3 regions of the Streptomyces sp. W1SF4 genome follow, and region 2 is predicted to be linked to each of the others. Evidence: riboswitches for the same ligand, from Rfam matches in the RefSeq annotation. Region 2 holds a riboswitch; each other region holds the start of a gene.
The links. Region 2 has a riboswitch for cobalamin ahead of cobN (cobaltochelatase subunit CobN). Riboswitches for the same ligand answer to the same signal wherever they lie in the genome.
Positions count from the first base shown of each region.

Region 1: it holds a riboswitch for cobalamin, as region 2 does, so the genes downstream of both, D1J60_RS31755 (ABC transporter substrate-binding protein) here and cobN (cobaltochelatase subunit CobN) in region 2, are expected to answer to the same signal.
Region 3: it holds a riboswitch for cobalamin, as region 2 does, so the genes downstream of both, D1J60_RS24745 (energy-coupling factor ABC transporter permease) here and cobN (cobaltochelatase subunit CobN) in region 2, are expected to answer to the same signal.

Region 1 covers NZ_CP034350.1:6,839,874-6,847,328, forward strand. The annotation lists gene D1J60_RS31745 (hypothetical protein) at 1-382, shown strand, start outside; gene D1J60_RS31750 (hypothetical protein) at 379-1,647, shown strand; cobalamin riboswitch at 1,683-1,826, shown strand; gene D1J60_RS31755 (ABC transporter substrate-binding protein) at 1,862-2,851, shown strand; gene D1J60_RS31760 (iron ABC transporter permease) at 2,899-3,864, shown strand; gene D1J60_RS31765 (ABC transporter ATP-binding protein) at 3,861-4,637, shown strand; gene D1J60_RS31770 (VOC family protein) at 4,734-5,114, opposite strand; gene D1J60_RS31775 (aldo/keto reductase) at 5,359-6,306, shown strand; gene D1J60_RS31780 (ABC transporter permease) at 6,355-7,257, opposite strand; gene D1J60_RS31785 (alpha/beta fold hydrolase) at 7,254-7,455, opposite strand, start outside.
Region 2 covers NZ_CP034350.1:6,025,789-6,033,243, forward strand. The annotation lists gene D1J60_RS28140 (germacradienol/geosmin synthase) at 1-407, opposite strand, end outside; gene cobN (cobaltochelatase subunit CobN) at 543-4,163, opposite strand; cobalamin riboswitch at 4,196-4,353, opposite strand; gene D1J60_RS28150 (cobalamin biosynthesis protein CobG) at 4,709-6,004, shown strand; gene D1J60_RS28155 (precorrin-8X methylmutase) at 6,009-6,656, shown strand; gene D1J60_RS28160 (precorrin-2 C(20)-methyltransferase) at 6,653-7,455, shown strand, end outside.
Region 3 covers NZ_CP034350.1:5,274,449-5,281,903, reverse strand. The annotation lists gene glyA (serine hydroxymethyltransferase) at 1-284, shown strand, start outside; gene D1J60_RS24765 (L-serine ammonia-lyase) at 514-1,896, shown strand; gene D1J60_RS24760 (SsgA family sporulation/cell division regulator) at 2,107-2,517, shown strand; gene D1J60_RS24755 (hypothetical protein) at 2,613-3,125, shown strand; gene D1J60_RS24750 (flavodoxin family protein) at 3,153-3,872, opposite strand; cobalamin riboswitch at 3,991-4,188, shown strand; gene D1J60_RS24745 (energy-coupling factor ABC transporter permease) at 4,217-4,915, shown strand; gene D1J60_RS24740 (energy-coupling factor ABC transporter substrate-binding protein) at 4,915-5,298, shown strand; gene cbiQ (cobalt ECF transporter T component CbiQ) at 5,302-6,051, shown strand; gene D1J60_RS24730 (ATP-binding cassette domain-containing protein) at 6,042-6,872, shown strand; gene D1J60_RS24725 (PadR family transcriptional regulator) at 6,882-7,455, shown strand, end outside.

The sequences.
Region 1 (7,455 bases), 810 kb from region 2:
GACCGATGCCTGGGCGAGCCTCCGGCACCGCTTGGCGACCCTGATGGGCGACGGCGACGCCCAGCGGGCCGCCGCTGAACTGCAGCGGCTCGAACGGACGGCGCAGCTGATCGCCGACGCCCTGCCCGAACAGTCCGCCCGGGTCCGCATCCTGCAGGAAGGGAGCTGGCAGGCACGCCTTGAGGACCTGCTGGAGTCCCGGGCGGGAGCGGCGAGGGAAGCGGTGGCCGAGGAGCTGCGCAATATCGTCGCCTCCTTGAACGAGGACGGGGCCTCGACGCACAAGACCTGGAGCGGCGACGTCCGCCAGGTCGCAAAGGCGTCCGGCGAAGCGCGCGTGTACCAACTCGGCCAAGGCGAAATGCACATCTCAGGATCATGAACACGGAAGAATCGCGCAGCATCAGCGTCAACATCGAGGCGGCCGACAACAGCCGCGTCTACCAGGTCGCCCAGGGAAACATGTTCATCGGACGGGACCCCGTCGAGGTGACAGCCCGGAAGCTGGCTACTCTGCCGGTCTCCAAGGCGGCCGAGATGCTCGTCGAGATGTCCCCGGAGGAGCGCGCCTCGGTCATCGCGGCCATGGAAACCGGGCCGGCGGCGGCGCGGATGGCGCTCCTGGAGTCGTCAGCCGCAGTGGACGTCCTGGTGTCCATCGACGAGCTGCTCGCCGTCGAACGGCTCCTTGCCATGGACGCGGTGAGCGCCAGGCGCCTCGCGCTGGCGGCCCCGCAAGCGTGGTGTACAGGTCTTCTTTCCAGGCTGACGCTGGAACAGACGCTCCGACTGATCGGAGAACTCGGCGAAGGAGGGAACTTCACCTTCCAGCCCGACGTCCTGGAGTGTTTCGCCACACGTCTCCCCACCGACGTCATGACCACGCTGCTGTCATCCGGCGGAATGCCGCCCGAGACGGCCGCACGTGTCCTGCGGGCAGTGGCCGACCGGGAGTTCGTCACCTGGCTCCTGATCGGCAATCCGAGCGCCCGGCTCGCGCTCCTCGACCACATGCCCCTCGAGTTCCTCACGACTGCCGTCGTCGCCCTGTGGGAACCGCCGGAGGAGCTGCGCCTCCTGTGTACGGCCCAGGGCGTCGGCCTGCCACAGGTCGCCGACGTGCTGAGCGCGCTGCGGCCGCAGCGGCTGGTCGAGCTGGTCACCGGTTCCGACATCGGCTTCGGCATCTACGAGGCGTTCTCGCCCGACACCCGGGCGGGTCTCCTCCGGTACACGGACGACCGGCGGTTGGCCGACCTCCTCCAGCGCTACCAGGAGGGCCCCCTCGTGGAACGCGTTTCCGGGATGCTGCTGGCGGATGAGCTGAGCGGCAGGGCCCATCACGTCCACCGTCATCTGGCGGCCGCGCTCGTCGTGTCGACGATCGACGCCGACCGTCTGCTGGAGTCCCTTCCACGCCATCAAGCCGCCGCCGTCTGGGACTCCCGGTGGGCCCACGGCGTGGCCCGCACCCTCGAAACCTACGACGTCGAGGCCGGCTACAGGGAGCTGAAGCAGCTCCCGGAAATGAGGAAGGCGGAGGTCGTCTGGCACCTGTCCGCGGAACGCCGGGCTCTGCTGCGGGAGAGGGCGGACAACCTCTCCGACAACCAACTCCTCCGCGACGGGGGACGGCCGCTCTCCTGAGTCCGCCACCACCCCTTCCGGGTGCAAAGGCCGCGTCTGGCAGACTTGGCCGGGTTGTCCCGGCGGTGCAGGACAGGAAACCGGTGTGAATCCGGTGCGGTCCCGCCACTGTGACCGGTCGCCGCGTGCGCGTGCGTGGGGGCCGGGAGTCAGACACTGACGCACCGCCTCTTCACTTCGACCGGGGACGAGGATCCCCCGGAGAGGCCTCACCATGTCGCGTGTCCGCGCCGCCGTGCGCTCCTTCCTGCCCTTCGCCCTCGTCGTGCCGCTCGCCGCCTGCGGCGGGCCCGCCGGGCCCGAGCGGTCCGGGGGCGGGGCGCAGGCCGCGCCCGGGTTCCCGTACACCGTCACCAACTGCGGTGTCAGCAGCACCTACCAGGCGCCGCCCGAGCGCGCCGTCACCATGAACCAGCACGCCACCGAACTCATGCTGGCCCTCGGGCTGCAGGACCGGATGGCCGGGACCGCCTATCTCGACGACTCCGTGCTGCCCGCCTACCGGCCCGCCTACGACCGGATCAAGGTGCTGGCGAAGGAGTACCCCTCGAAGGAAGTGCTCCTCGGCGCCAACCCCGACTTCGTGTACGGCGGTTACGCCAGCGCCTTCGACAAGGGGCAGGGCCGGGACCGGGACGCGCTGGCGAAGGCCGGCATCGGGTCACGGCTGAGCGTGGAGTACTGCACCCAGGGCCCGGTCGGGCTCGAACAGCTCAAGACCGAGATCACCGAGGTCGCCCGGACCTTCGGCGTGCCCGAGCGGGGCGAGGAACTCGTCCGGGAGGAGCAGCGGCGCGTCGACGCCGTCACCGCACGGGTGAAGGACCGGCCCCGGCCGTCCGTCTTCGTCTACGACTCCGGCGAGGCCTCCGCCTTCACCTCGGGGGGCAACGGCATCGGCAACGAGATCGTCTCCCTCGCCGGAGGCACGAACGCGTTCGCCGACCTCAAGGACACCTTCGGCGACGTGCCGTGGGAGAAGGTCATCGAGCGCGCGCCCGAGGTCGTCCTCATCTACGACTACGGCGGCACCACCGTCGAGGCCAAGAAGCAGCGCCTGGTGAACGACCCGGCGCTGGCCGAGGTTCCCGCCGTCAAGAACCGGCGGTTCGTGGTGCTGCCGCTCTCCTCCGCCGTGCTCGGCGTGCGCGTCGCCGACGCCGTCGAGTCCCTCGGCCGCCAGCTGCACCCCGACGCCCCGTGAGGCGCGGGCTGTCGCTGGTGCTGCTCGCCGCCGCGCTCGCCGTCTCGATGGTGGCCGGGCTGGCCCTGGGACCCGTACGGATACCGCCCGGCCAGGTCCTCGACATCGTCCTCGGCGGCCCCGGCGCGCGCGGGGCCTTCGCCTCCATCGTGTGGGACGTGCGGATGCCGCGCGTCCTGCTCGGAGCCGTCGTCGGGGCCGGACTGGCCGTGACCGGCACCGTGCTCCAGGCCCTCGTGCGCAACCCGCTCGCCGACCCCTTCCTGCTCGGAGCCTCCTCCGGGGCCTCGGCGGGCGCGGTGCTGGTCATCGTGTCCGGCGCGGGCGCCGCGGCGGCGGGCGGACTCGGCCTGCCGGCCGCCGCTTTCGCCGGGTCCCTGGCCGCGCTCGTCGCCGTCTACGCCCTGGCCCGCCGCGGCGGCACCATGACCACCGGCCGGCTGATCCTGGCCGGGGTCGCCGTGCAGTACGTCCTCTCCGCGCTGACCAGCCTGGTCCTCGTCCTGTCCGCCAAACCCGACCAGCTGCGCACCGCCCTGTTCTGGACCCTGGGCGGCCTCGGCGGGGCCCGCTGGGACGAACTCGCCCTGCCGGCCGCCGCGCTGCTCGCCGGCACCGTCCTGCTCACCGCCCTGGCCCGGCCGCTGGACCTGCTGCTCGCGGGGGAGGAGGGCGCGCGCACCCTCGGCCTGGACACCGGCCGCTTCCGGGCGGCCGTGTTCGTGCTCGCCTCCCTCGTGGTCGGGGTGCTCGTCGCCTACAGCGGGGCCATCGGCTTCGTCGGCCTGATGGTCCCGCACGCCGCCCGGATGGCCGTCGGCGCCGGCCACCGCGCGCTGCTGCCCGTGGCCGCGCTCGCCGGGGCCGTCTTCCTGGTCCTGGCCGACCTGGTCGCCCGTACTGCCGCGGCCCCCGAGGAGATCCCGGTCGGGGTGGTCACCGCGCTGGTGGGCGGGCCGTTCTTCCTGTGGATGCTGCGCCGCACCAGCCGCACCGAGGGGGTGGCGGGATGACGCGCGGACCGGCGGAACTCACCGTCGAGGCCCTGCGTTACGAAGTGGACGGGCACACCCTGCTGCACGGCGTCGACCTCACCGCCCGCCCCGGCGAGACGGTCGGCGTGGTGGGGCCGAACGGCAGCGGCAAGACCACCCTGCTGCGCTGCGTCTACGGCACGCTGCGGCCCACCGCCGGCCGGGTGCTCCTCGACGGGGCCGACGCCGGCGCGCTCGGCGCCAGGGAACGGGCCCGGCGCGTGGCGGTGGTCCCGCAGGACGCCACCGGCACCTTCGGGCTGACCGTCCGCGAGGTCGTCGCCATGGGCCGCAGCCCGCACAAGCGCTTCTGGGAGCAGGACGGCCCGAGGGACCGGCGGCAGGTGGCCGGGGCACTGGAGACGGTCGGCGCGGCCGGCTACGCGGAGCGGCGCTTCGAGGAGCTCTCCGGCGGCGAGCGCCAACGCGCCCTCGTCGCCCGCGCCCTCGTCCAGGAACCGGGCCTGCTGGCCCTCGACGAGCCGACGAACCACCTGGACATCCGCTACCAGTTGGAGGTGCTCGGCCTGGTCCGCGGCCTGCCCGCGACCGCCCTGCTCGTCCTGCACGACCTGAACCTCGCGGCCTCCTTCTGCGACCGGCTGTACGTCCTGTCGGCGGGCCGCGTCGTCGCCGCGGGTCCGCCGGGCGACGTACTGGACGAGGCCCTGCTGGCGGAGGTGTACGGGGTCCGCACCCGCGTCGGGGTCCACCCGACCACGGGCGCCCCCAGCATCGTCTACCTGCCGTGACACGGCCGTGAACGGATCCGGGCCGGCCCCGAAAGGAGCCGGCCCGGCCGTCCGGGGATCCGGCCAGGCCCGTGCGGGCCGGGCCGGAAGGCCGTACTAGCCGCCGTACGGACGGGTGATGATCTCCATCGCGTGCCCGGCGGGGTCCATGAAGTACACCCCGCGGCCCCCGTCGTTGTGGTTGATCTCGCCCGGGTGCCGGCCGTGCGGGTCGGCGAAGTACTCGACCCCCGACGCCCGGATCTTCGCGAAGGCGGAGTCGAACTCCTCCTCCGAGATCAGGAACGCGTAGTGCTGCGGCGTGATGGACTCGGCCGGGATGGTCGCGAAGTCCAGGGTCACGCCGTTGGCGGTGGACACGGGGACGAACGGGCCCCACTCAGGGCCGACTTCGAGACCGAGGACGTCCGCGAGGAAAGCGGCGGACGCCTTGTTGTCGAGGGAGTGGACGATCGTGTGGTTCAGCTGGACCGACATGGGTGAATGCCTCCGAAAGGCAGTCACGGCACCTCCATGCCTCACCCGGTCGGTGACCGACACGCGATGCCGTCAACTTGATCCTAAACAGACCGTCCCGGTGCGGTCCACCCCTTTCGCGCCGTGTGCGCGCCGTCCCGGCCGCGGCCGACACACACTGTTCACGCCCCGCGGGCCGGCCCGGCCGACCGGTCTCCCTAGACTGCGACGTGGCCCACCGCACGAGCACGGAGGAAGAACCCGCATGCGCTACGTCCCCCTGGGCACCTCAGGGCTGAAGGTCTCCGCCGTCGGCCTCGGCTGCAACAACTTCGGCGGACGCCTCGACGCCCGGGCCACCGCCGCCGTCGTCGACGCCGCCCTCGACTCCGGGATCACCCTCCTCGACACCGCCGACATCTACGGCGGCCGCGGCGGCTCCGAGAGCCACCTCGGCCAGGCCCTCAAGGGCCGCCGCGACCAGGTCGTCCTCGCCACCAAGTTCGGTTACGACGGCGTCGACATGGGATACGGCCCCGCCGCCGGATCCCGCGGCGGCCGCGCCTACATCCGCCGCGCCGTCGAGGAGTCCCTGCGCCGCCTGGACACCGACCACATCGACCTCTACCAGCTGCACAGCCCCGACCCGGGGACGCCCGTCGCCGAAACCCTCGCCGCCCTCACCGAACTCGTCGCCGAGGGCAAGGTCCGCTACATCGGGCACTCCAACCTCAGCGGCTGGCAGCTCGCCGAAGCCGCCCACACGGCCCGCGAGACCGGTGCCGCGCCCTTCGTCTCCGCGCAGAACGAGTGGTCGCTGCTCCAGCGTTCCGCCGAGCGGGAACTGGTCCCGGCCGCCCGCCACTACGGCCTCGGCGTCCTCCCGTACTTTCCGCTGGCCAACGGCCTCCTCACCGGCAAGATCCGCCGGGGCGCCCCCGTCCCGGCCGGCTCCCGCCTCGAAGGCCGCGAGGGCTACCTCACCGAGGAGCGCCTCGACACCGTGGAGGCGCTGGCCGCGATCGCCGACCGGTACGGCCGCAGCGTCCTGGAACTGGGCCTCGGCTGGCTCTCCGCCCAGCCCGGCTGTTCCTCCGTCATCGCCGGAGCCACCTCGCCCGAGCAGGTGCGCGCCAACGCCGCGACGGCCGAACGGCCCCTGGAAGCGGAGCTGCTGGCCGAGATCGACGAGGTCGCGCGCGCCCACGCGTAGACGCGGGCCCGCGCGTGGTCGCGCGGGCCCGCGGCCGGACCCGGGGGGTTAGGACGTGACGTCCTTGCGGGAGAACCCCCGGAAGGCGAGCGCGAACAGCACCACGGCGTACGACACCGACACCACCACGCCCTTGACCATCCCGCCCCACTCCAGCTGCGGCTGCAGGGCGTCCGCCCAGGCGAACTGCCAGTGGGCGGGCAGGAAGTCGCGCCACGACCCGAGGGCCGTCACCGCGTCCAGCACGTTCCCCACGATCGTGAGGCCGACCGCCCCGCCCACCGCGCCGAGCGGCGCGTCCGTCCGCGTCGACAGCCAGAACGCCAGCCCGGCCGTCACCAGCTGCGACACGAACACGAACGCCACCGCCAGCGCCAGCCGCGGCACGGAGTCACCGGCGTCCAGCGCCCCGCCCGTCGGGAGCCGCAGCGGCCCCCAGCCGTACGCGGCCGTGCCCGCCGCCAGCGCCACCACCGGCAGCAGGACGATCGCCGCCAGGCTGAACCCCAGCGCCACCACCAGCTTGCTCCACAGCAGCCGGCCCCTCGGCACCGGCGAGGCCAGCAGGTACCGCAGCGAGGACCAGCTCGCCTCCGAGGCCACCGTGTCCCCGCAGAACAGCGCCACCGGCACCACCAGCAGGAACCCGGCCGACACGAACAGGCAGGTCACCGCGAAGTTCGCGCCGGAGGCCGTCGCCGTGTCGATCAGGCTGATCCGCCCGTCGGCGCCGCCCCCGCCCCGCCCCCCGTCCGGGCCGCCGCCCACCGCGAACGCGATGATCATCACGAACGGCAGGGCGGCCAGCACCCCGCCCATCACCATCGTCCGCCGCCTGCGCCACTGCCGCAGCGCCTCCACCCGCAGCGGCAGCGTCCGCCCCGCCCGGTAGCCGGGCGCGGTCTCCCGCACCCGGGTCTCCTCCACCCGGGTCTCCTCCACGGTGCTCATGCCGTACCTCCGATCAGGGTGAGGAAGGCGTCCTCCAGCCTCCGGTGCGGCCCCACCGCCGACACCGGCAGCTCCAGCCGCACGAGATCGCCGATCAGCGCCGCGGGCGACGCGCCGTCGAGCCGGACGAGCAGCCCCTCGTCGCAGGGCACCGCGGAGGCCACGCCCTCCAGGGCGGCGACCTTCCCCACCGTCACC
Region 2 (7,455 bases):
GCCCACAGGTCGGCGAGCCCGGCCTCGACGGGGTTGGAGGCCTCGGGGAAACCTTCCGCCAGGTCCATCGGCATGAAGGCGGGCAGCCGGTCCAGGTAGGCCTTCGCGCCGGCCCGGTCCTGGGAGCGCTTGAACATCTCCAGGAAGTGGTCGTCGAAGAAGAACACCCACACGTACCAGTCGGTGACCAGGGACAGCGCCTCGGCGTCGCAGTCGGGGTGCGTGTACGAGCACAGCAGCGCGTAGTCGTGCGAGTCGAGGTCCGACTCCTCCCACACCCCGGACCCCTCCAGCATCCCGAACGCCCGCGCCCACCGCCTGCTGTGGGCCCTGGCCTCCTCCAGGTGGGGGTTGAGGCGCGCCGGGTACGGCACGTAGAACTCCGGCAGGCGGAACGGCTGCGTCACTGCGGGGCCGGCCTTTCGTCAAGGTGCGGGGGCCGGCGTTCCGGCCCCCGCACGAGATCAGCACTGCCCTACCCGCGGCGCCTCCCGGACGAGGGGGAGTTCACCGCTTCAGGTGACGTTCGCACGGGCGTCCGCCTACTCGGCTTCGCCCTCCAGGTTGCCCTCCGTGTCCAGGTAGACCTGGCGCAGCGCCTCCAGGACCTGCGGGTCCGGCTTCTCCCACATGCCGCGGGACTCGGCCTCCAGGAGGCGTTCCGCGATCCCGTGGAGGGCCCACGGGTTGGCCTCCTCCAGGAAGGCGCGGTTGGCCGGGTCGAGGACGTACGTCTGCGTCAGCTTGTCGTACATCCAGTCCGCGACCACGCCCGTCGTGGCGTCGTAGCCGAAGAGGTAGTCGACCGTCGCCGCCAGCTCGAAGGCGCCCTTGTAGCCGTGGCGGCGCATCGCCTCGATCCACTTGGGGTTGACCACGCGGGCGCGGAAGACGCGGGAGGTCTCCTCGACCAGGGTGCGGGTCTTGACCGTCTCCGGGCGGGTGGAGTCGCCGATGTACGCCTCGGGGGCCGTGCCGCGCAGGGCGCGCACGGTGGCCACCATGCCGCCGTGGTACTGGAAGTAGTCGTCGGAGTCGGCGATGTCGTGCTCGCGGGTGTCCGTGTTCTTCGCGGCGACGGTGATGCGCTTGTACGCCGTCTCCATCTCGGCTCGCGCCGGACGGCCCTCCAGGCCGCGGCCGTACGCGTAGCCGCCCCAGACGGTGTAGACCTCCGCCAGGTCGGCGTCCGTACGCCAGTCACGGGAGTCGATCAGCTGGAGGATGCCCGCGCCGTAGGTGCCGGGGCGGGAGCCGAAGATGCGGGTGGTGGCCCTGCGCTCGTCGCCGTGGGCGGCCAGGTCGGCCTGGGCGTGGGCCCGGACGAAGTTCGCCTCCGCGGGCTCCTCCAGCGAGGCCGCCAGCCGGACCGCGTCGTCCAGGAGACCGATGACGTGCGGGAACGCGTCACGGAAGAAGCCCGAGATGCGCAGCGTCACGTCGATGCGGGGACGGCCGAGTTCGTCCGCCGGGACCGCCTCGATGCCGGTGACGCGGCGCGAGGCCTCGTCCCAGACCGGGCGGACGCCGAGCAGCGCCAGGGCCTCGGCGACGTCGTCGCCGGCCGTGCGCATCGCGCTCGTGCCCCACAGGGAGAGCCCGACGGAGGCCGGCCACTCGCCGTCGTGGTCGGCGCGGTAGCGGGTCAGGAGCGAGTCCGCCAGGGCCTGGCCCGTCTCCCACGCCAGCCGCGAGGGCACGGCCTTCGGGTCGACCGAGTAGAAGTTGCGGCCCGTCGGCAGGACGTTGACCAGGCCGCGCAGCGGGGAGCCCGACGGGCCGGCCGGGACGAAGCCGCCGTCCAGGGCCCGCACGACGTGGGCGATCTCGTCCGTCGTGCCCGCCAGGCGCGGGACGACCTCGTTCGCCGCGAAGCTGAGGATGTCCGCGACGGCCCGCGGGTGGTCCGCGGCGACCGAGGGCACCGCCTCCGGGTCCCAGCCCGCGTCCTCCATCGCCTGCACCAGCGCGCGCGCCGTCTCCTCGACGGTGTCCGCCGCGGTGCGCGTCGCCGCCGACTCGTCGAGGCCGAGGGCCTCGCGCAGGCCGGGCAGGGCGGAGGTGCCGCCCCAGATCTGACGGGCCCGCAGGATGGAGAGGACCAGGTTGACCCGCGCCTCACCGGTCGGGGCGCCGCCCAGGACGTGCAGGCCGTCACGGATCTGGGCGTCCTTGACCTCGCACAGCCAGCCGTCGACGTGCAGCAGGAAGTCGTCGAAGCCGTCGTCGTCCGGGCGCTCCTCCAGACCCAGGTCGTGGTCCAGCTTCGCCGCCTGGATCAGCGTCCAGATCTGCGCGCGGATCGCCGGGAGCTTCGACGGGTCCATGGAGCTGATCTGGGCGTACTCGTCCAGGTGCTGCTCCAGGCGCGCGATGTCGCCGTACGACTCCGCGCGGGCCATCGGCGGCACCAGGTGGTCGACGAGGGTGGCGTGCACGCGGCGCTTGGCCTGCGTGCCCTCGCCCGGGTCGTTGACCAGGAAGGGGTACACCAGGGGCAGGTCGCCGAGTGCGGCGTCGGGCGCGCAGGAGGCGGACAGGCCCGCGTTCTTGCCGGGGAGCCATTCGAGGTTGCCGTGCTTGCCCAGGTGGATCATCGCGTCGGCGCCGAAGCCGCCGTCCTCGGACGCCGCCTGGATCCAGCGGTACGCGGCCAGGTAGTGGTGCGAGGGCGGCAGGTCCGGGTCGTGGTAGATCGCGATCGGGTTCTCGCCGAAGCCGCGCGGCGGCTGGATCAGGATCAGCAGGTTCCCGCGGCGCAGGGCCGCGAGGACGATGTCGCCGTCCGGGTTCGAGGAGCGGTCCACGAACATGTTGCCGGGCGCCTCGCCCCAGTGCTCCTCGACGCTCTCGCGCAGGTCCGAGGGGAGTTCGGCGAACCAGCGCCGGTAGTCCGCGGCGGGGATGCGGACCGGGTTGCGGGCCAGCTGCTCCTCGGTCAGCCAGTCCTGGTCGTGGCCGCCGGCCTCGATCAGCGCGCGGATCAGCTCGTCGCCGTCGCCGGAGACCAGACCGGGGATCTCGGCCGCGGGGCCGAAGTCGTAGCCGTGCGAGATGAGGGTGCGCAGCAGCTCCACGGCGCTGGCCGGGGTGTCCAGGCCGACGGCGTTGCCGATGCGGGAGTGCTTCGTCGGATACGCGGACAGGACCAGGGCGATCTTCTTGTCGCGGCGGTCGACGTGCCGCAGGCGGGCGTGGCGCACCGCGATGCCGGCCACGCGCGCGGCCCGCTCGGCGTCGGCCACGTACGCGGGCAGGCCGTCCTCGTCGATCTCCTTGAAGGAGAACGGGACGGTGATCAGACGGCCGTCGAACTCGGGGACCGCGACCTGGGTGGCGGCGTCGAGCGGCGACAGGCCCTCGTCGCTCTCCTCCCAGTCGCCGCGCGAACCCGTCAGGCACAGGGCCTGCAGGATCGGCACGTTCAGGGAGGCGAGCGCGCCCGCGTCCCAGGACTCGTCGTCCCCGCCGGCGGAGGCCGTCGCGGGGCGGGTGCCGCCGGCCGCGAGGACCGTGGTAACGATCGCGTCGGCACCGGACAGGGCCTGGAGGAGCTCCGGCTCGGGGGTGCGCAGCGAGGAGACGTACAGGGGGAGCGGCCGCCCGCCCTTGGCCTCGACGGCGTCGCAGAGGGCGTGCACGAAGGCGGTGTTGCCGCTCATCTGGTGCGCGCGGTAGTACAGCACCGCGACCTGCGGGCCGGTCGCCTCCGTGGCCGGGCGCTCCAGGGCGCCCCAGGTGGGGGAGGCGGCGGCGGGCTCGAAGCCGTGGCCGGTGAGCAGCACGGTGTCGGAGAGGAAACGCGCCAGCTGTTCGAGGTTGGCCGGGCCGCCGTGCGCGAGGTAGCGGTGCGCCTCGGCGGCGATGCCGATCGGAACCGTGGAGGCCTCCATCAGCTGCGCGTCGGGGGCCTGTTCGCCGGTCAGCACGACCACCGGGCGGGTCTGGCCGGCGGCGAGGAGCACGTCCAGGCCCTCCTGCCAGGCGCGCAGGCCGCCGAGGAGGCGTACGACGACCAGCCCGACCCCGTCGAGCAGACCGGGCAGGTCGTCCAGGGGGAGGCGGGAGGGGTTCGCGAACCGGTACGGCACGGGGCCGCCGGCGACGTTCGCGGCGCGGGCGCTGAGCAGATCGGTGTCGGACGTCGACAGCAGCAGGATCATGCGGCGGCAGGCCTTCCTCGGGGTTTCCGCGCCCCGGGCAGTGAGGACGGCGGGAGTTCCTGACTCACCCGGCCGATCGCTCCGCGGGGTTCACAGTGGCGGGACCGCGCCGGAATCGCACCGGGCTTCCTCCCATGTCGCCGTCCTCGGCGGTGACGGGCCGAACGGCCCGTCGGAAGGTCATCTTAGGCGGCCTTTCCCCTGGCCGGGAGTGGGGGTGGGCGGGGCGGTGCCGCACGGCCCGCGTGGGGCGGGTGCGCCGGGAGCCGAGGGCGGGCCCCGCCGCGCGGGCTCCTCCCCGCCCGGCCCTTCGCCCGTTCCCCGGGGCCGCGCCCCGGGGGCCCTTCGGGGCTGGGGCCCGGGCTCGCCTCGGGGCTGGGGCCCGCGCGGGTGCGCCGCGGGCTCGCCTCGGGGCTGTGCCGGGGGTCGGGGGCGGGGGGCTCGGGGCCGTGGTCCGGTGGTCCGGGGGTGGTGGGGCGGAGGTGCTGGTCGGGGTGGCGACGGCCACAGGTCGGGGGTGGGGAATCGTGGGTATGCTCGCGGCCATGCCCCAGCCCCCCTCCGCCGCGTCGCGGGACAAACCCGCCATACGCGAGCGCGGCGACGCCTGTCCCGGCGCGCTGCGGCTGCACGCCGCCGACGACGGGTACCTGGCGCGCGTCCGGATCCCCGGCGGGCTGCTCACCACCGCGCAGGCGTCCGTGCTCGGGCTCGCCGCCGACCGGTTCGGGGACGGGCACCTGGAACTCACCTCGCGCGGCAACGTCCAGCTGCGCGGCCTCGCCGACGGCTGCGGCGCCGGCCTCGCGGAGCTCCTCGACGGCGCCGGGCTGCTGCCCGCGCCCGCCCACGAGCGGGTGCGCAACGTCGTCGCCTCCCCGCTGGGCGGGCCCCGCGTCGTGCGGGGGGTCCGGGAGCTGGACCGCCTGCTGTGCGCCGGCGCCCGGGCGACGGGCCTGTCCGGGCGGTTCCTGTTCGCCCTTGACGACGGGCGCGGGGACGTCGCCGCCCTCGACCCCGACGTGACCGTGCTCGGCGACGGCGACGGCGACGGCGACGGCCGCGGCCGCGGCGGCGACCGGGTGCTGGTGCGGCTCGGAGCCGCGGCCGGGGCCGTCGAGGTGGCCGCGGTCGACGCGCCCAGGGCGGCGCTGCTGGCCGCCGAGTACTTCCTCGACGCCGCCGACGCGGCCGGGACCCGGCCCTGGCGGGTCGCCGAGCTGCCCGACGGACACGCCCTGGATGACGGGGAGTTCGCCCTGCGGCTGGCCGCCGCGGGGATCGCCGCCGACCGGCTGCCCGAGGTGGCCTGGCCGCACGCGGAACCGCCCCGGCCCGGCGTGCACGGCGACGCGCTGTGCGTGCTGCCCCCGCTCGGCCGGCTCGGCTCCGCCCAGTGGCGGGTGCTGGCCGAGGTCGCCGACGCCGCCGGCGACGGGCTGCGCGTCACCCCGTGGCGCAGTGTCGTCCTGCCCGGCGCGGGCGCCCGCGGCCCCGCCGGCGGCCGCGCCGCGCTGGAGGCGGCCGGCCTGGTGACCGGGCCCGGCGGGCCCTGGCAGTCCGTCACCGCCTGTACGGGCAGGCCCGGGTGCGCCAAGTCCCTCGCGGACGTGCGCGCCGACGCGCGTGCCGTCGTAGGACAAGACCACTCCGCGGCCGCGCTGCCCGTGCACTGGTCCGGGTGCGCCCGCCGGTGCGGGCACCCGCGCGGCACCGCCTGGGTGGACCTGGTCGCCACCCCCGACGGGTACGAACTCGACGGCCGGCCCACCCCGTTCGCAGACCTCGCGGCCGCCCTCACGGCCGCACGCACCACCACCACACCACCCGCACCGCAGTGAAGAAATGAGCGAGTACACCGTGTTCGAGTACGAGAAGGACGGCGCCGCGATCTACCGCCAGTCCTTTGCCACGATCCGCGCCGAGGCGGACCTCTCCGGGCTGCCCGCATCGGTCGCCCAGGTCGCGGTGCGCATGATTCACGCCTGTGGCATGACCGACCTCCCCCAGGACCTCGGCTACACCCCCGACGTCGTCCTGCGGGCCCGCGCGGCCCTGCACGCCGGCGCGCCGGTCCTGTGCGACGTGCAGATGGTCGCCAGCGGCGTCACCCGCAAGCGGCTGCCCGCCGGCAACGAGGTGATCTGCACCCTCTCCGACCCGGCCGTGCCCGCCCTCGCCGCGAAGACGGGCACCACGCGCAGCGCCGCCGCCCTCGAGATCTGGCGCGACCGGGGCCTGCTGGAGAACTCCGTGATCGCCGTCGGCAACGCGCCCACCGCCCTGTTCCGGCTGCTGGAGATGATCGAGGAGGGCGCCCCGCGCCCCGCCGCCGTCATCGGCGTGCCCGTCGGCTTCATCGGCGCCGCCGAGTCCAAGGACGCCCTCGCCGCCCACCCCTCGGGCCTCGACCACCTCATCGTGCGGGGCCGGCGCGGCGGCAGCGCCATCGCGGCCGCTGCCGTCAACGCCATCGCGAGCGAGGAAGAATGAGCGACCGTCAGGACACCAAGGGCAAGCTGTACGGCGTCGGGCTCGGCCCCGGCGACCCCTCCCTGATGACCCTGCGGGCCGTCGAGGTGATCGCCGAGGCGGACGTCGTCGCCTACCACAGTGCCCGCCACGGCCGCTCCATCGCCCGCTCGATCGCCGCGAAGCACCTGCGCTCCGACCACGTCGAGGAACCGCTGGTCTACCCGGTCACCACCGAGACCACCGACCACCCCGGCGGCTACCAGGGCGCGATGGAGGAGTTCTACGAGGCCTCCGCCGCCCGCCTGGCCGCGCACCTCGACGCCGGCCGCACCGTCGCCGTGCTCGCGGAGGGCGACCCGCTCTTCTACGGCTCGTACATGCACATGCACAAGCGGCTCGCGGACCGGTACGAGGCCGAGGTCATCCCCGGCGTCACCTCCGTCAGCGCCGCCGCCGCCCGCCTGGGCACCCCGCTCGTGGAGGGCGAGGAGGTGCTGACGATCCTGCCCGGCACCCTGCCCGAGGAGGAGCTCACCGCGCGCCTCGCCGCCACCGACTCGGCGGTCGTGATGAAGCTCGGCCGTACCTTCCCCGCCGTCCGGCGCGCCATGGAGGGCAGCGGCCGCCTCGCCGAGGCCCGCTACGTCGAGCGCGCCACGATGGAGGGCGAGCGGACCGGGGTCCTCGCGGACACCGACCCGGACAGCGTCCCCTACTTCGCCGTCGCCGTCGTGCCCAGCCGCATCGGCAACCCGGGCAGCGTCCCCTCCGGACCCGGCGAGGTCGCGGTCGTCGGCACCGGCCCCGCCGGGCCGCT
Region 3 (7,455 bases), 750 kb from region 2:
TGCGCGACTCGGAGCTGGACGGCCAGCAGGCCGAGGACCGCCTCCACGAGGTCGGCATCACGGTCAACCGGAACGCCATCCCGAACGACCCGCGGCCGCCGATGGTCACCTCGGGCCTGCGGATCGGTACGCCGGCCCTCGCGACCCGCGGTTTCGACGCCGAGGCCTTCACCGAGGTCGCCGAGATCATCGCGCAGGCGCTGAAGCCGGAGTACGACGCCGCCGACCTCAAGGCGCGCGTCTCGGCCCTGGCCGCGAAGTTCCCGCTGTACCCGTCGCTCTAGGCGCGGTTTCCGGGGCCCGGCCTTGTTCTCCACAAGGCCGGGCCCTTTCCATGACCGCAACCCGGCACCGGAACGCGATCCGGCTCACGCCTGACGGCCCCGTCCGGGAGGCGAACCGTTCATCTCCACGCGTTACGCTCGTCTGCCGGACAAAATCCGCAGATCCCCCTTCTTGATCACCACACCCCTGCCCCCTCCCCACCCCACGAGCAGACAAGGGAGTCCGCCAGTGGCCATCTCCGTCTTCGACCTCTTCTCCATCGGCATCGGCCCGTCCTCCTCCCACACGGTCGGCCCGATGCGCGCGGCGCGCATGTTCGTGACGCGGCTGAAGAAGGACGGCGTCCTCGCCCAGACCGCCGCCGTGCGGGCGGAGCTCTTCGGCTCCCTCGGCGCGACCGGCCACGGCCACGGCACGCCCAAGGCGGTCCTGCTGGGCCTGGAGGGCCACTCCCCCCGCACCGTGGACGTCGAGTCCGCCGACGACGAGGTGGAGCGCATCCGCAAGAGCGGCAAGCTGCGGCTGCTGGGCGCGGAGATAGGCGGTGCCCACGAGATCGACTTCGACGAGCCGAGCCAGCTGATCCTGCACCGCCGCCGCTCGCTGCCCTACCACGCGAACGGCATGACCCTCTTCGCGTACGACGCCTCCGGCGCGCCGCTGCTGGAGAAGACGTACTACTCCGTGGGCGGCGGCTTCGTCGTGGACGAGGACGCGGTCGGCGAGGACCGGATCAAGCTCGACGACACCGTGCTGAAGTACCCCTTCCGCTCCGGTGACGAGATGCTGCGCCTGGCGAACGAGACGGGCCTGTCGATCTCCTCCCTGATGCTGGAGAACGAGAAGGCCTGGCGCACCGAGGAGGAGATCCGCGAGGGCCTGCTGGAGATCTGGCGCGTCATGCAGTCCTGCGTCTCGCGCGGCATGTCCCGCGAGGGCATCCTCCCGGGCGGCCTGCGCGTCAAGCGCCGCGCCGCGTCCACGGCGCGCCAGCTGCGCACCGAGGGCGACCCGATGATGCACCGCAGCGAGTGGACGACGATCTACGCGATGGCCGTCAACGAGGAGAACGCCGCGGGCGGCCGCGTCGTCACCGCGCCCACGAACGGCGCCGCGGGCGTCCTGCCGGCCGTCCTGCACTACTACGTGAACTTCGTGCCCGGCGCGGACGAGGACGGCGTGGTCCGCTTCCTGCTGGCCGCCGGGGCGATCGGCATGCTCTTCAAGGAGAACGCCTCGATCTCCGGCGCCGAGGTCGGCTGCCAGGGCGAGGTCGGCTCGGCCTGCTCGATGGCGGCCGGTGCCCTCGCCGAGGTGCTGGGCGGCACCCCCGAGCAGGTCGAGAACGCCGCCGAGATCGGCATGGAGCACAACCTCGGCCTGACCTGCGACCCGGTGGGCGGCCTGGTCCAGATCCCCTGCATCGAGCGCAACGGCATGGCCGCCGTCAAGGCCGTCACCGCCGCGAAGATGGCGATGCGCGGGGACGGCAGCCACAAGGTCTCCCTCGACAAGGTCATCAAGACCATGAAGGAGACCGGCGCCGACATGAAGATCAAGTACAAGGAGACGGCGCGCGGCGGCCTCGCGGTCAACGTCATCGAGTGCTGATCAGCGACGTGCGCGCATGATCACCGGGCCCGTCCTCCCTCCGGGAGGGCGGGCCCTTCGCACGCCCGTGCTCCGCGGGCGCGGTGGCCGAAAAGAGGCCCTGCGGCCCGGTGGCTCGGGACCTTCGGCCCCGCGCCGCTCCCCCGGGCCGGGGATAGCGTGCCGGGAGGGGCGCGGGAAGGACCCACGCGCGACGAGAGGCAGCCGCCGATGGCCACCACCACCGAACACAGACTCCTGCCGCTGCGGCTGGAAGCCGCCCCCCTGTCCGTGCCCCTGACCGGCCGGTTCACCTACCGCACGGACCGCCCGTACGAGGTGGCCGTGGACTTCCGGGGCGCCGGGACGCACCTCGCCCGCTGGGTGTTCTCGCGGGAGCTGCTGCTCGACGGGCAGAACACCGCCACCGGCGAGGGCGACATACAGGTGTGGCCCCGCTGGAGCGGCTCGGAGCCGCGCGTCCTGCTCGGCTTCAGCAACGGCGAGCAGAGCTGCGTGGTCTCCGCCCGCGCCAAGGACGTGCGCGAGCTGTGCCGGCGGATGACGGAGCTGGTGCCGCGCGGGCAGGAGCGGCGCCACTACGACCTGGACGCCCAGCTGAGCGCGCTGCTGACGTTCTGACGCGGCGGGCGCACGCCCGCGGGAACCGGTCGCGGCCCGGCGCTGTCTTATGAGATGACAGGCAAGTCCCCGTCTCACGGAACCGGGGAGACATCATGCGTCACCCGCACCGCCGCCGGATCGTGGCCCTCGCCACGGGTGCCCTGCTCACCGCCGGGCTCGCGCTCTCCGCGTCGCCGGCCTCCGCAGCCACCACGACCACCCGCACCCAGACGCCGCTCGTCGTCAATGCCCGCTGGGGCGGGCACTGCACGTACGACCGGTTCGTGATCGACCTCCAGGGCTACGTGCCCCCGGTCACCGTCACTCCCGTGTCCGAGCTCGTCTACGACGGCTCGGGCAAGCCCGTCCCGCTGGCCGGGAAGTACTTCCTGGAGATCCGCCTGCACCCGGCCGCCGGGCACGACGACGCGGGGCAGAACGTCTACCAGGGGCCCAGGCTCCAGAAGATCTACCTCAGCAAGCTCAAGGGCATGGCCATGACCGGCGACTACGAGGGGTACGTGACCTTCGGCGCCGCCTTCGACACCAAGCCGACCTGGAACACCTCCGTCCTGCACTCGCCCGAGCGGCTCGTGCTGGACTTCCCGCACCCCAACACCTGCTGACCCGCTCGGGGCCCCGGAGCCGCCCGGCTAGCGGTGTTCGGGGTTGGGGAAGTCGAAACGGCAGCCGGCGTCCCACAGGGACCGCTGGTTGCCGTGGGCCGGCATGCCCCCGGCGCGCTTGAGGAGCGCCGCCAGGTGCATCAGGTTCCACGACATGAACGTGGTGTTCCGGTTGGTGAAGTCGTTCTCCGGGCCGCCCGAGCCCGGGTCCAGGTAGGAGGGGCCGGGGCCGGCCTCGCCGATCCAGCCCGCGTCGGCCTGGGGCGGGATCGCGTAGCCGAGGTGCTGGAGGCTGTAGAGGATGTTCATGGCGCAGTGCTTGACGCCGTCCTCGTTCCCCGTGATCAGCGCTCCGCCGACCCGCCCGTAGTAGGCGTACTGCCCCGCCCCGTTCAGCAGGGAGGAGCAGGCGTAGAGACGCTCGATGACCTGCTTCATGACGGAGCTGTTGTCGCCGAGCCAGATGGGGCCGCACAGCACCAGGATGTCGGCGTCCATGATCTGGCTGTACAGGACCGGCCACTGGTCGCTCTCCCAGCCGTGGTCGGTCATGTCCGGCCAGACGCCGGTGGCGATGTCGTGGTCGACGGCGCGGATCAGCGAGGTACGGGCGCCCGCCGATTCCATGACGGCCCGGCTCCGCGCGATCAGGCCCTCGGTGTTGCTGGTCTCGGGAGAGCGTTTGAGGGTGCAGTTGACGTAGACGGCGGAGAGGTCCTCGTACCGGGGGCTGTCGTCGGCGGCCATGCCCTCCACCGTGCCGGGCGTCCGGTGGGCCGGCCAGCGGGCCTGGCCCGTACGGGTGTGCCGGGAGCGGGCGGCCGGCCGCCGGATCGGTCCGGGTTGTGACGGTCCGTGCGGGCGACTAGGGTCATCTGGCCTTGGTGTTCGGGAAACCGGTGCAAGACCGGTGCGGCCCTCGCCACTGTGATCGGGAAGTCCGGCTCCACTCCCCTGCGGGAAGCCACTGGGCCCGCGCGGGACACCGCACGGCCCCGGGAAGGCGGAGCCAGGGCATCAGTACCCGTGAGCCAGGAGACCGGCCGGGGCGCGTCGTCCATCCACGAGGTGCTGGAGAGGTCTCCCAACCCATGCATATAGCCGAGGGGTTCCTGCCCCCTTTGCACGCGGCCGCCTGGGGCGCCGCGTCCGCCCCCTTCGTCGTCCACGGGGTCCGCGCGCTGACCCGCGAGGTGAAGGCGAACCCGGAGAGCACGCTGCTGCTCGGGGCGTCCGGTGCGTTCACGTTCGTCCTGTCCGCCCTGAAGATCCCCTCCGTGACGGGCAGTTGTTCGCACCCGACGGGGACGGGGCTCGGGGCCATCCTCTTCCGGCCGCCGATCATGGCGGTGCTCGGCACCATCACGCTGCTCTTCCAGGCGCTGCTGCTGGCCCACGGCGGACTCACCACGCTGGGCGCCAACGTCTTCTCGATGGCCATCGCCGGGCCCTGGGCCGGCTACGGGGTCTACCGGCTGCTGCGGAAGGCCGGCGCGCCGCTGATGGTGACCGTCTTCTTCGGCGCGTTCTTCGCCGACCTGGTCACCTACTGCGTCACCTCCGTCCAGCTGGCGCTGGCCTTCCCCGACCCGGCGAGCGGCTTCCTGGGCTCACTGGAGAAGTTCGCGGGCATCTTCGCCCTCACCCAGATCCCGCTCGCCGTCAGCGAGGGACTGCTGACGGTCCTCGTGATGCGGCTGCTGATGCAGTCCAGCACGTCGGACCTGGTCCGGCTCGGGGTCGCGAAGCTGACCGGCGGCAAGCAGGCGAAGCCGGAGGCGGCCCTCTGATGAGCAGGAACGCGAAGATCAACACCCTGCTGCTGCTCCTGGTCGCGGCGCTGGCCGTGATCCCGCTCGCGCTGGGGCTCGGCGACGGCAAGGAGGAGCCGTTCACCGGCGCCGACGCACAGGCGGAGGCGGCCATCACCGAGCTGAAGCCGGACTACGAGCCCTGGTTCGCCCCGCTGTACGAGCCCCCGTCGGGCGAGGTCGAGTCGGCGCTCTTCGCCCTCCAGGCGGCGCTCGGGGCGGGCGTGCTCGCCTACTACTTCGGCGTACGCAAGGGCCGCCGCCAGGGCGCGGCGCAGGCCCTCGCGCGGGCCGCGGCCGGGGCACCGGAAGCCGCCGGGGCACCGGAGGCCGGGCGGACCGGCCCGGCCCGGGAGTCGTAGGCGGTGCTGCCGATCGACGTGGCGGCGCACTCCAGCCGCTGGCGGGGCCGCCACCCCCTGGAGAAGGCCCTGCTGGGGCTCGGGCTCACGGTCACCGCGGTGTGCCTGCCGCCCTGGCCGGGCGGCCCGCTGGTGGCCGCCGCGACCCTGGCCGTGCTGCTCGGGCCGGCCGGCGTGGCCGGGCGGCAGCTGTGGCGGGCCTTCCGGGTCCCGCTGGGCTTCTGCGTGACCGGGGCGCTGCCGCTGCTGGTGTCGGTGGGCGGCCCGGACGGGTTCCTCGCCCCGGCCCCGGACGGGCCCCGGCACGCGGCGGAACTGCTGCTGCGCACCTCGGCGGCCTCCCTCGGGGTGCTGCTGTTCGCCTTCACGACGCCGGTCTCGGACGTGCTGCCGCGGCTGGTGCGGGCCGGGGTGCCGGCGCCCGTGGTGGACGTGGCCCTGGTGATGTACCGGATCGGTTTCCTGCTGCTGGACTCGACGGCCCGGGTCCGGCGCGCCCAGGCGGCCCGGCTGGGGCAGGCAGGCCGGGCGGCGGTGTGGCGCTCGCTGGCCGGGCTCGCGGCGACCTCGTTCGTCCGGGCCTTCGACCGCGCGGCCCGGCTCCAGGAGGGGCTGGCGGGACGCGGTTACGACGGCGCGCTGCGGGTGCTGGTGCCCGAAGCGGCGCTGTCGTGGCGGTTCCTGACGGGGTCCGCCGCCCTGCTGACCGCCCTGGTCGCGGGGACCCTCGTACTGAAGGAGCTGTGGCTGTGACCCCGTTGGTGGAGCTGGTCGGCGCGGGATACGCGTACGAGGACGGCCCGGCCGTGCTGTCGGGGGTGGACTTCGCCATCGCCGAGGGCCGTGCGCTGGTGCTGCTCGGCCGCAACGGCAGCGGCAAGACCACGCTGATGCGGCTGCTGAGCGGAGGCCTGCGGCCCGGCTCGGGGACGCTGCGGCTCGGCGGCGCCGAGGTGGCGTACGACCGCAAGGGCCTGGTCCGGCTGCGCGCCTCGGTGCAGCTGGTGGTGCAGGACCCGGACGACCAGCTCTTCGCGGCCTCCGTGGAGCAGGACGTGTCCTTCGGCCCGATGAACCTGGGGCTGCCGGCGGCGGAGGTCCGCGAGCGGGTGGACGGCGCGCTGGCCGCGCTGGACATCACCGCGCTGCGGGACCGCCCGACGCACCTGCTGTCGTACGGGCAGCGCAAGCGCGCGGCCATCGCGGGCGCGGTGGCCATGGCCCCGCGGGTGCTGATCCTGGACGAGCCCACGGCCGGGCTCGACCCGGACGGGCAGGAGCGCCTCCTGGACGTCCTCGCGGGGCTGCGCGCGGCCGGCACCACGGTGGTCATGGCCACCCACGACGTGGACCTCGCGGTGCGCTGGGCGGACGACGCGGCCGTGCTGACCCCGTCGGGGATCCGCACGGGCCCGGCGGCCGAGCTGCTCTCGGACCCGGAGCTGCTCGCGTCGGCGGGGCTGCGGTCGGCCTGGGCGCCGGTGGTCGCCGCGTTCCTGCGGGCGAAGGGGATGCTGGCGGACGGGGCGCCCGGGCCGCGGACCCCGCAGGAGCTCGCGGTGCTGGGCTCCTAGGATGGCCGCATGTCGCTGCCGCATGCCATTCTCACCGCGCTGATGGAGAAGCCCTCGTCGGGGCTGGAGCTGACCCGGCGGTTCGACAAGTCGATCGGCTACTTCTGGTCCTCGACGCACCAGCAGATCTACCGGGAGCTGGGGCGGCTGGAGGAGGCGGGGCTGATCCGGGCGCTGCCCAGCGAGGTGCCCGTGCGCGGGCAGAAGAAGGAGTACGAGGTGCTGCCCGACGGCCGCGCGGAGCTGACGCGGTGGGTGGACGAGAGCCAGGACCCGAAGCCGGTCAGGGACGCGCTGCTGCTGCGGATCCGCGCGGCGGCGGTGGTCGGGCCGCAGGGGCTGGGGCCGGAGCTGCGGCGCCATCTGGAGCTGCACCGGGCGCAGTTGGCCACGTACGAGGCCATCGAGGCGAAGGACTTCCCGGCGGGGCGGGACGCGGACGCGGACCGGCTGCGCCGGCTCGTGCTGCGCGGGGGCATCGCCCTGGAGGGTTTCTGGCTGAGCTGGCTGGAAGAGGCCCTGGCGGAGGTGGAGGCCCTGTCCGGGCCGGAGGGACCGGCGGCGGCGCCGGCGGGCGGTGCCT